DNA from 4 places in the Kitasatospora sp. NPDC004531 genome. Region 1 is predicted to be linked to each of the others. Evidence: riboswitches for the same ligand, from Rfam matches in the RefSeq annotation. Region 1 holds a riboswitch; each other region holds the start of a gene.
The links. A riboswitch is a leader RNA that binds a small molecule or an ion and turns the genes downstream of it on or off. The one in region 1 is predicted to bind cobalamin.
Positions count from the first base shown of each region.

Region 2: it holds a riboswitch for cobalamin, as region 1 does, so the genes downstream of both, ACWEMJ_RS03090 (HoxN/HupN/NixA family nickel/cobalt transporter) here and ACWEMJ_RS18795 (ribonucleoside-diphosphate reductase subunit alpha) in region 1, are expected to answer to the same signal.
Region 3: it holds a riboswitch for cobalamin, as region 1 does, so the genes downstream of both, ACWEMJ_RS21160 (cobalamin biosynthesis protein) here and ACWEMJ_RS18795 (ribonucleoside-diphosphate reductase subunit alpha) in region 1, are expected to answer to the same signal.
Region 4: it holds a riboswitch for cobalamin, as region 1 does, so the genes downstream of both, ACWEMJ_RS08855 (acyl-CoA thioesterase) here and ACWEMJ_RS18795 (ribonucleoside-diphosphate reductase subunit alpha) in region 1, are expected to answer to the same signal.

Region 1 is NZ_JBSGDD010000043.1:25,126-27,311, forward strand. It holds gene ACWEMJ_RS18795 (ribonucleoside-diphosphate reductase subunit alpha) at 1-907, opposite strand, end outside; cobalamin riboswitch at 1,080-1,240, opposite strand; gene ACWEMJ_RS18800 (GNAT family N-acetyltransferase) at 1,331-1,828, opposite strand; gene ACWEMJ_RS18805 (helix-turn-helix domain-containing protein) at 1,946-2,186, shown strand, end outside.
Region 2 is NZ_JBSGDD010000004.1:11,641-13,826, reverse strand. It holds gene ACWEMJ_RS03095 (EamA family transporter) at 1-268, shown strand, start outside; gene ACWEMJ_RS03090 (HoxN/HupN/NixA family nickel/cobalt transporter) at 276-1,364, opposite strand; cobalamin riboswitch at 1,417-1,612, opposite strand; gene ACWEMJ_RS03085 (DUF6445 family protein) at 1,692-2,186, opposite strand, start outside.
Region 3 is NZ_JBSGDD010000053.1:2,921-5,106, reverse strand. It holds gene ACWEMJ_RS21170 (hypothetical protein) at 1-170, shown strand, start outside; gene ACWEMJ_RS21165 (hypothetical protein) at 172-666, opposite strand; cobalamin riboswitch at 808-937, shown strand; gene ACWEMJ_RS21160 (cobalamin biosynthesis protein) at 969-1,913, shown strand; gene ACWEMJ_RS21155 (cobyric acid synthase) at 2,113-2,186, shown strand, end outside.
Region 4 is NZ_JBSGDD010000013.1:78,374-80,559, forward strand. It holds gene ACWEMJ_RS08845 (MFS transporter) at 1-714, shown strand, start outside; gene ACWEMJ_RS08850 (sulfurtransferase TusA family protein) at 711-977, shown strand; cobalamin riboswitch at 1,015-1,232, shown strand; gene ACWEMJ_RS08855 (acyl-CoA thioesterase) at 1,280-1,717, shown strand; gene ACWEMJ_RS08860 (putative Ig domain-containing protein) at 1,947-2,186, shown strand, end outside.

The DNA of each region.
Region 1 (2,186 bases):
AGGCCGCGCCCTTGCGCCGTCCGCCCTGGTTGACCGCCGCCACGGAGGAGTCCAGGGTGCGCAGGAACGGGACGATGCCGTTCGACTTGCCGTTGGTGCCGCGGATCAGCGAGCCGCGGGAGCGGATCCGGGAGTAGGACAGGCCGATGCCGCCGGCGTGCTTGGACAGCCGGGCGATCTGCGCGTAGCGGTTGTAGATCGAGTCCAGGTTGTCCAGCGGCGAGTCCAGCAGGTAGCAGGAGGACATCTGCGGGTGCCGGGTGCCGGAGTTGAACAGCGTGGGGGAGCTGGTCAGGTACTCCAGGCGGCTCATCAGCCGGTAGAGCTCGGCCACCTCCAGCACCGACTGCTCGGAGTCGCCGACCGCCAGGCCCGCCGCCACGCGCAGCAGGAAGTGCTGCGGGGTCTCGACCACCTTGCGGGTGATCGGGTGGCGCAGCAGGTAGCGGGACTGCACGGTGCGCAGGCCGAAGTACTCGAAGCGGTCGTCGGCGGAGTCGTCGATCAGCGAGTCGAACAGCGCGGCGTGGGCGGCGACCAGCTCGGCGGTGGCGTCGCCGATCAGGCCCTCGGCGTGGCCGACGGCGATCGAGGCGGAGAACGAGGTGACGCCCTGTGTGGCGGCCTCGTCGGCGATCTCCATCGCCAGCAGGCGGGCGGCCAGCTTCGAGTACTGCGGGTCCTCGGCGATCATCGACGCGGCGGCCTCCACGGCCAGCCCCCGCAGCTCGGCGAAGTCCGAGCCGGCGTGGCGGCCGCGCAGCGCGGCGGCGGCGACGTGGCCGGGGTCCACCTGGGGGAGGTCGGTGCTGCGGTCGGTGAGCAGCCGAAGCAGCGCCGCACCGGGGTCGGTGAAGGCGACGGGGGCACCCTGGGACGGCAGGGTGACTGAGGCGGCGACGGTCAAGGCGCACTCTCTCCTGTGGCGGCGACGGACGTGGCTCGGGGTGTCCGGTGGCACACGGGAGACAGGGGAGGACGGCACGCCGAAAACGCTCGATCGGCGCGCGAATGACCCACCCCCGGCCCGCCCGCGAGGCCGGACGGCAAAACAGTGCTGCATGGCGTCTGCGGGGATGCCGTGTCGCACACCGTCAGCAGGTCCTCGGACTGCGCGGGCGTCGCTACAGCCCGCTCACCGTTGCGGGGCAGTCCCGGATTCGCACCGGGTTCCCCTGCTTCGACAGCGAGGTCGAGCATACATGTTGTGGCGGCTGGAGCTGGCGGCACCAGATGTAGTAGCGCGTGTCGCGTCGTGGTGCCGCGCGTAGACAACGGGAACCGCGCCGGAGCCGTCGGGGAACCCCCGCGAAACCGCCGCGAAACCGCCTCAGAACCGCATCGTGTAGACCATCAGGTCCACCCCGGGGGCCGCCGTCCAGTCCCGTTCGGGGGTGCGGAGGAAGCCCAGAGCATCGTAGATCCGGTGCGCCGCGGTCATCGCCGGCCGGGTGGAGAACGCCATCCCGGCCAGGCCGAGTTCCCGGCTGCGGGCGATCGCCGCGGACACCAGCGCCCGGCCGACGCCGCGCCCGCGGGCCGCCGCGCCGACCGCCAGCATCCGGATCTCGCCCTCGTCCGGGCGCGCGATGTCCGCCCACGCGGTGCCGCCCGTCGCGAAGGTCACACAGCCGAGCACCGGCCCGCCCGCGCCGTCCACGGCGACCAGCAGCTCGGCCTCCCGGTTGCGCCGCGCGGCGTCCCGCAGGAGCTCGACGTAGTCGGAGTCGGGGCGGGTGTGGCCGTCGCCGACGAAGGCTTCGACGCTCACCTCCCCGGCTCCGGCGAGGTCGTGGTCGAGGGCGCGGCGGACGATCGGGGAGTGCATCCGGACAGTGTGCCGGACGGCCCGCGGCGCCGGTCGGCCAGGTCCCGGTGACGTTCCGCCGCAGCCTGGCAGGAACACGCGGTTGCCCCGACATCCTGCCACTGCCATGCTGGCCGGGTGCTGAGGAACGTCGCGGCGGTCGTGCTGGAGGAGGTCCACCCCTTCGAACTGGGCGTGGCCTGCGAGGTGTTCGGCCTGGACCGCGGCGACTGCGGCCTGCCGGTGTACGAGTTCGGCCTGGTCGGCGACCGGCCCGGGCCGATGCGCACCCACGCCGGCTACGACGTCCACGTCCCGTACGGCCCGGAGCGGATCGCCGAGGCCGACCTGGTGATCGCCACCGCCACCGGCATCCGCG
Region 2 (2,186 bases), on a different contig from region 1:
CGCCCGCCGCGAGCCCCTCGACCTGCGCGGCGCCGCCCGCTCGCTGCCCGCGCTGACCGCCGTCGGCGTCGCCGACGTCGCCGCGAACGGCATGTACGCCGCCGCCACGCACCGGGGCTCGGTCGCCGTGGCGGCCGTGCTGGCCTCGCTCTACCCGGTGGTGACGGCGCTGATGGCGCGCGGCCTGCTCAAGGAGCGGCTGCTGCGCGTCCAGGTGGTCGGGGCCGGCCTGGCAGTGGCCGGCACCCTGATCCTGGCGGCAGGTTGACGGAGCGTCAGGACGCCCCGGCGAAGGCCCTGGAGCGCCGGGCGATCCGCCAGTAGCCGATCGCCGCCGCCCACACCACCACGAACAGGCCGACGATCACGAAGCCCACGTTGTCCAGGCCGAGTCCGGCGATCCAACTGGACACCGGGTCGTCGAGGTCGAACTTGTCGTGCAGCACCGCGACCAGCTCGATGGTGCCGATCACGAAGGCCACCGCGATCGACAGCCCCGTGATGGTCAGGTTGTAGTACACCTTGCGGACGGGGTTGGAGAACGCCCACTGGTAGGCGAAGTTCATGAACGTGCCGTCCAGCGTGTCGAACAGGCTCATCCCGGCCGCGAACAGCAGCGGCAGGCAGACGATCGCGTACCAGGGCAGGCCGGAGGCCGCGCCGGAGCCCGCCATCACCATCAGCGTGACCTCGGTGGCGGTGTCGAAGCCCAGCCCCAGCACCATCCCGACCGGGAACATCTGGCCGGGCCGGGTGATCGACCGGGTCGCCCGGCCCAGCACCCGGGCCAGGAAGCCCCGGGAGTTCAGGTGCTTCTCCAGCTCGGCCTCGTCGAACTGGCCGGCCCGCATCGCCCGGAACACCCGCAGGATGCCCAGCAGCGCCACCAGGTTGAGCGCCGCGATCAGGTAGAGGAACGCGCCCGAGGCGGTGGTGCCGATGGTGCCCAGCACCTGGTGGGTGGTCGAGTCCTCGTCCATCAGGGTGCCCGCCAGCGCGGCGCCGCCGGCCACCAGCGCCGCCATGATCACCACCATCGAGGAGTGCCCGAGGGCGAACCAGAAGCCCACCGAGACCGGTCGGCGGCCGTCCGCCATCAGCTTGCGGGTGGTGTTGTCGATCACCGCGATGTGGTCGGCGTCGAAGGCGTGCCGCATGCCCAGGGTGTACGCCGTCACACCCAGGCCGACACCGAACACCTGGGTGCCGACCTGGTACTTCTCCGGCACCACCAGCAGCAGCAGCGTCCCGAACGCCACCACGTGCAGGGCCAGGATCACCGCCATCAGGCCGGCGGTGCGCAAGGTGTCCTCGCGCCGCCAGCGGAAGGAAGGCAAAGGGGAGCCCGGGACGTTTCCGGGCATGGTCGAATCGGACGCGGTCATCCGCGCATCACGCTCCAGCACCTCGTGGATCACTTCGTGAGATGCCGTGGCCGGTCTCCTGGCTGACGGGGTGTTCGGCGTCGGCGCCCGGCCTTCCCGGCCGCGAGCGGCCAGTGGCACGAGGTGGGAGCCGACGACTCCCCGATCACAGTGGCGAGGGCCGCTCCGGACTCCTGTGACGAGCACAGTGCACCGGCTTCCCGAACACCACGGCCCGCCCACCGTAGAGGCGCTCCCCCCGCAGCGGCAAGACGGCGCCGTCACCCAGGTGTCGAAGATCACCCCGCCCGGCGGGCCGACCGACCGTCAGGCCATCCAGAAGAACACGCAGGTCATCCGCTTCTCCTCCAGCGTGGCGCCGTAGTACTCGGTGGCGGTGTGCATCAGGTTCGCGGTGTACAGCAGCAGCCGGTTGTAGCGGTGCGGCACGGCCAGGTCCTCGGTGAACGAGTCTGGCGGGACGAAGCGGGTGCCCAGCGCGTCCACCAGGTTGTTGTGCGGGGCGACCACGCTGTTCCCGCCGAGCCGGCCGCCCGGCAGGCTCTGCCGGTAGAAGCTCGTCCCGCAGCGCTTCGGCACGTTCGGGTTCAGGTACAGCACGGCCGCGTACCGGCACAGCGCACGCGAATCGGTGTGCGGACGCGGCTCGCACTCCCCCGCGCCCACCACCTGCACGCAGTTGTGGTTGAACGTCCCGCCCTCGGCCTCGCCCAGCGCCCACACCCGGGGCACCCCGACAGTCTCCCGCACCAGCTTCTCGACGTGCGCCAGCTCCTCCGGCTCCAGCCCGGGCATCGCCCG
Region 3 (2,186 bases), on a different contig from region 1:
CCCGGTACGGGCGGGGCAGCCGGCTGGTGTACGTGCTGGAGGCGGTGGTGCGCCGCGCGGAGGACCGGGCGGAGACCGAACTCGCCGACCGGTTCCGGGAGTTCGCGGCGTACGCGCGCGGGGAGCTGACGCTGGACGCGCTGCGCCGGGCGGGCGGGGCCGAGGCGTAGCTCAGTGCGTCCGGCAGGCCGTGGCTTCGAACTCCGCGACGGGGACGGTGAGCGTGGCGGTGGGGCCGTAGTAGCGGACCTGTCCCGGGGTGAGCTGCGCCAGGTCCTCCGGGGTGAAGTCGACGTGCGTCGAGGTCGAGGAGTCGTCCTCGGTCCAGCCGTCGAGGAGGTAGGTGGTCCGGGCCTCCAGCGGGGCGAGCGGGCGCTCGGTCTCCCAGCCCTCGGCGGGGGCGTCCAGGGCCCAGGTGGTCAGCCCGGGCCGCAGGGCGGTGCGGGCGCTCCAGCGGCCGACGTCCTCCCGGTGGCTGCCCTCGCTGGTGGAGAGGGTCGCCCCATCGATGCGGTGGTCGCAGACCATCAGGACGCCCAGCGGGCGGCCGTCCTCGGTCACCGAGATCCCGGCGACGGCGCGGCCCGGCGCCGCGCACCCCGGGAGCGCCGCCAGCGCGGCCGCCGCCGCGACGGCCGATGCGGCCCGCCGGACCAGTTGTCGCACGGTGTCTCCCCCGGTGTCCTGCCCGTCCGTCCGGGCTCGGCCAGCAGCATAGGGCCCGGCGGAGGCCGTCCGACCTCGGCCCCCGGGTGTGACCAAGCCCTCCGGTGGCTCGGTTGACTGGTCGGAACGGGGCGTGGTGGGATCTTCGGGCCAAACGGAGGCAAGCAGAGGAAGCCGGTGCGAGTCCGGCGCGGTCCCGCCACTGTGACCGGACACCCCGCGCGGGGGTGACCGGAAGTCAGGAGACTCTGGCCCCCGTTCCGTCGATCCAGGGCGCGGACCCTGAGTGAGGACACAACGCCATGCGGGCTGCCCCGTACCTGGTGGGCGCGGTCGCGGGGTATCTCGCGGACGCCCGGCTCGGAGACCCCCGGCGCGGACACCCCGTCGCGCTGTTCGGCACCGCCGCGGGCCGGCTGGAGCGCCGGCTGTGGCGCGACCACCGCGGGGCGGGGGCCGCGTTCACGGCGATCGCCGTGGGCACGGTGGCCGTGGGTGCGACGTCGGCCGCGCGGGCCGTCCGTCGCGCTCCGCTCGCCGAGGCCGCGTTGACGGCCGCCGCGACGTTCACCGTCCTCGGCGGCACGTCGCTCACCCGGGAGGCCCGGACGATCGGACGGTCGCTCGCCGCCGGTGACCTGACGGCCGCGCGGGAGCGGCTGCCGCACCTGTGCGGGCGGGACCCGTCCGGGCTGGACGAGCAGCAGATCGCGCGGGCGGTGGTGGAGTCCGTCGCGGAGAACACCGCTGACGCGGTCGTCAACGCGCTGGTGTGGGGCGGAGTGGCGGGCGTCCCCGGGCTGCTGGCGTTCCGGGCCGTGAACACGCTGGACGCGATGGTGGGTCACAAGTCCGCCCGGCACCGCCGGTTCGGCTGGGCGTCCGCGCGGCTGGACGACGTCGCCGGGTGGCCCGGGGCGCGGCTGACGGCGCTGCTGACGGTCGCCGCGTCGGACGCGCCCGGGCGGGCCTGGCGGGTGTGGCGGCGGGACGGCTCCGCCCACCCCAGCCCGAACGCCGGCCAGGCCGAGGCCGCGTTCGCCGGTGCCCTCGGCGTCCAACTGGGCGGCACCCTGCGCTACGGCGAACGGGTCGAACACCGCCCGGTGCTGGGCGCGGGCCAGCCTCCGGTGGCGACCCGCGACATCGAACGCGCCTGCCGGCTCTCCCGCCGGGTCGGCGTGCTGGCCCTGGCGGTCACCGCCGGCGCGAGGTGGCTGGCGCTCGGGCGGGCCGGGCGGAAGTGAGTTCGCCCGACGGGGCAGGAGGTCCGTCTCCCGCACCCGCCAGCGGGGCCGTCGGCGGTGCAAGTGGCTGCGGCGTGCGGCGGTTTCGGCGTGCCGCCTTCCGCTTCGCGCAGTTCCCCGCGCCCCTGGTCTCTCGCCCTCCCGCGCCTGCTGCGCCCCCGGTTTCTTCTCTTCTCTTCTCCTCCGAAGGTGGCTGTCTGTGAGTGGTGCGTTGTTGGTGGCCGGGACGACGTCGGATGCCGGGAAGAGTGTGGTGACGGCGGGTATCTGCCG
Region 4 (2,186 bases), on a different contig from region 1:
CTGGCCGGCCTCGCCTACGCCGCCGCCGCACTCGTCCTCGCCGCCCGACTGCACCCCGACCCGCTGCTGCTCGCCCGCGCCGCCGCGACCGCCGCCGAGGCCCCGGCCGACGACCGGGCCGCCGACCCCGCCGCCGACGCCGCGGCCACCGCCCGCATCCGCAACCGGGTCCTGCTCGGCGCCCAGGTGATGGTGGTCACCCAGATCGTCATGGTCGGCGTGATGACCATGACGCCCGTGCACATGCACGACGCCGGACAGGGCACCGCCGCCTCCGGCTTCGTCATCGCCCTGCACGTCGCCGCGATGTACCTGCCCTCCCCGCTCACCGGACGCCTGGTCGACCGCCACGGCCCGCTCGCCGTCGCCGCGGCCGCCGGCCTCACCCTGCTCGCGGCCGGACTGCTCGCCGCCGCCGCCCCCGCGCAGACCGTCCCGCTGCTGGCCCTCGCCCTCGTGCTGCTCGGCCTCGGCTGGAACTTCGGCCTGGTCTCCGGCACCGCGCTGCTCACCGACGCCGTCCCGCTCGCCAACCGCGCCAGGACCCAGGGCGCCGTCGACGTGGCCATCGCCGTCTCCGGCGCCACCGCCGGCCTCGCCTCCGGCGTCGTCGCCGACCTGGCCGGCTACTCCGTCCTCGCCCTCGGCGGCGGCCTGGTCGCCCTGCTGATCCTCCCCGCCCTCGCCACCGCCGCCACCCGGAGCCGACGATGACCCGACTCACGGTCGACGGGCGGGGCCTGCTCTGCGTCACCCTGCTGCTGCGCCTGCGCGCCGCGATCGCCGACGCCCCCGCCGGCACCCTCGTCCACGTCCGCGCCACCGACCCGGCCGCCCCGCTCGACCTCCCCGCCTGGTGCCACCTCACCGGCCACCACTACCTCGGCCCCGTCGACGACGACACCTACGCCCTCCGCCTGACCGCCACCCCCGCCCCCACCCGCCCCGACGCCCCCTGGCACCGCCCGGCCGACTGACCCGGGCGGCCCCGTCGGGAGCACTTCGGGCGGGGATATAGGCTGGTCACGCAGCGGTTCGCCCCGTCCACGCCTGGGCGGGCGCGTCGCAAGAGGGAACCTGGTGGGAGTCCAGGACTGCCTCGCAGCGGTGAGCGGGAACGACCGCCGTCACACGCACTGGACCCGATCGGCCCGGGAAGCGACGGCCAGTAGGAAGACCCTGCACGGGACAAGCCCGCGAGTCCGAAGACCTGCCGCCGCCCGCAGCGCCCACCGGCGTGGCGGAAATCCCAAGTCGCGACTCGCGAAGGAGAGTTGACGTGGCAGATCAGACCGCAGCAGCTGTGATGTCCGCCGCAAAGCCGGTGGAGGCGTCGCAGGTGACGCTCGCGCACATCATGAGCGAGCACGACACCAACCTCTACGGCACCATCCACGGCGGCGTGGTGATGAAGCTCATCGACGACGCCGCCGGCGCGGCCGCCGCCCGGCACGCGGAGGGTCCGGCCGTCACCGCCTCGGTGGACCGGATGGACTTCCTGGCCCCCGTCCGGGCGGGCGACCTGCTCACCGCGCACGCCGAGCTGGAACGGGCCGGCCGCACCTCGATGACCGTCCGGGTCACCGTCTCCGCCGAGCGCTGGAACGCCGCCGGCCCGCTCACCCGGGTCGCCACCGCGCGGCTCACCTTCGTGGCGATCGACGCCGAGAGCCGTCCGCGCCCCGTCCCGGCCCTGCTCGCCCCCGCGGCCGCCTGACGATCCGTCGCCCTCCCGTGTGCCCGCAGCGCCGTCCGACCCGGTGCTGCGGGCACACGGCTGTCCGGCGGCGCTACGTGATCACTCTCACGCCGGACAAATCGCCCCATCGCGGACGGCGCGTGATCGACATGTTCCGTTCAAGCTCCGATTACCCCACCATGGCAGCGTGTGCCCGCCTACGCGCGTAGCGCACCCCATGGTTCCTGTGGTTCGAGGAGATTGACAGATGATCAGAACGTGGAAGGCCGCCCGTCCGCTGGCCCTCGCCGCCGCCGCGCTGGTGGCGGCGGCCGGTGCGAGCGCCGTCCCGCAGCACGCCCACGCGGCCGGCCCCGAGGCCGCCCCCCGGGCCGCCGCGGCCGCCGCCCCCAAGCGTGTGCTGTTCGACAACTCCAAGGCCGAGACCGCGGGCAACGCGGACTGGATCATCTCCACCAGCCAGCCCGACCCGCTGGCGCAGAACGCC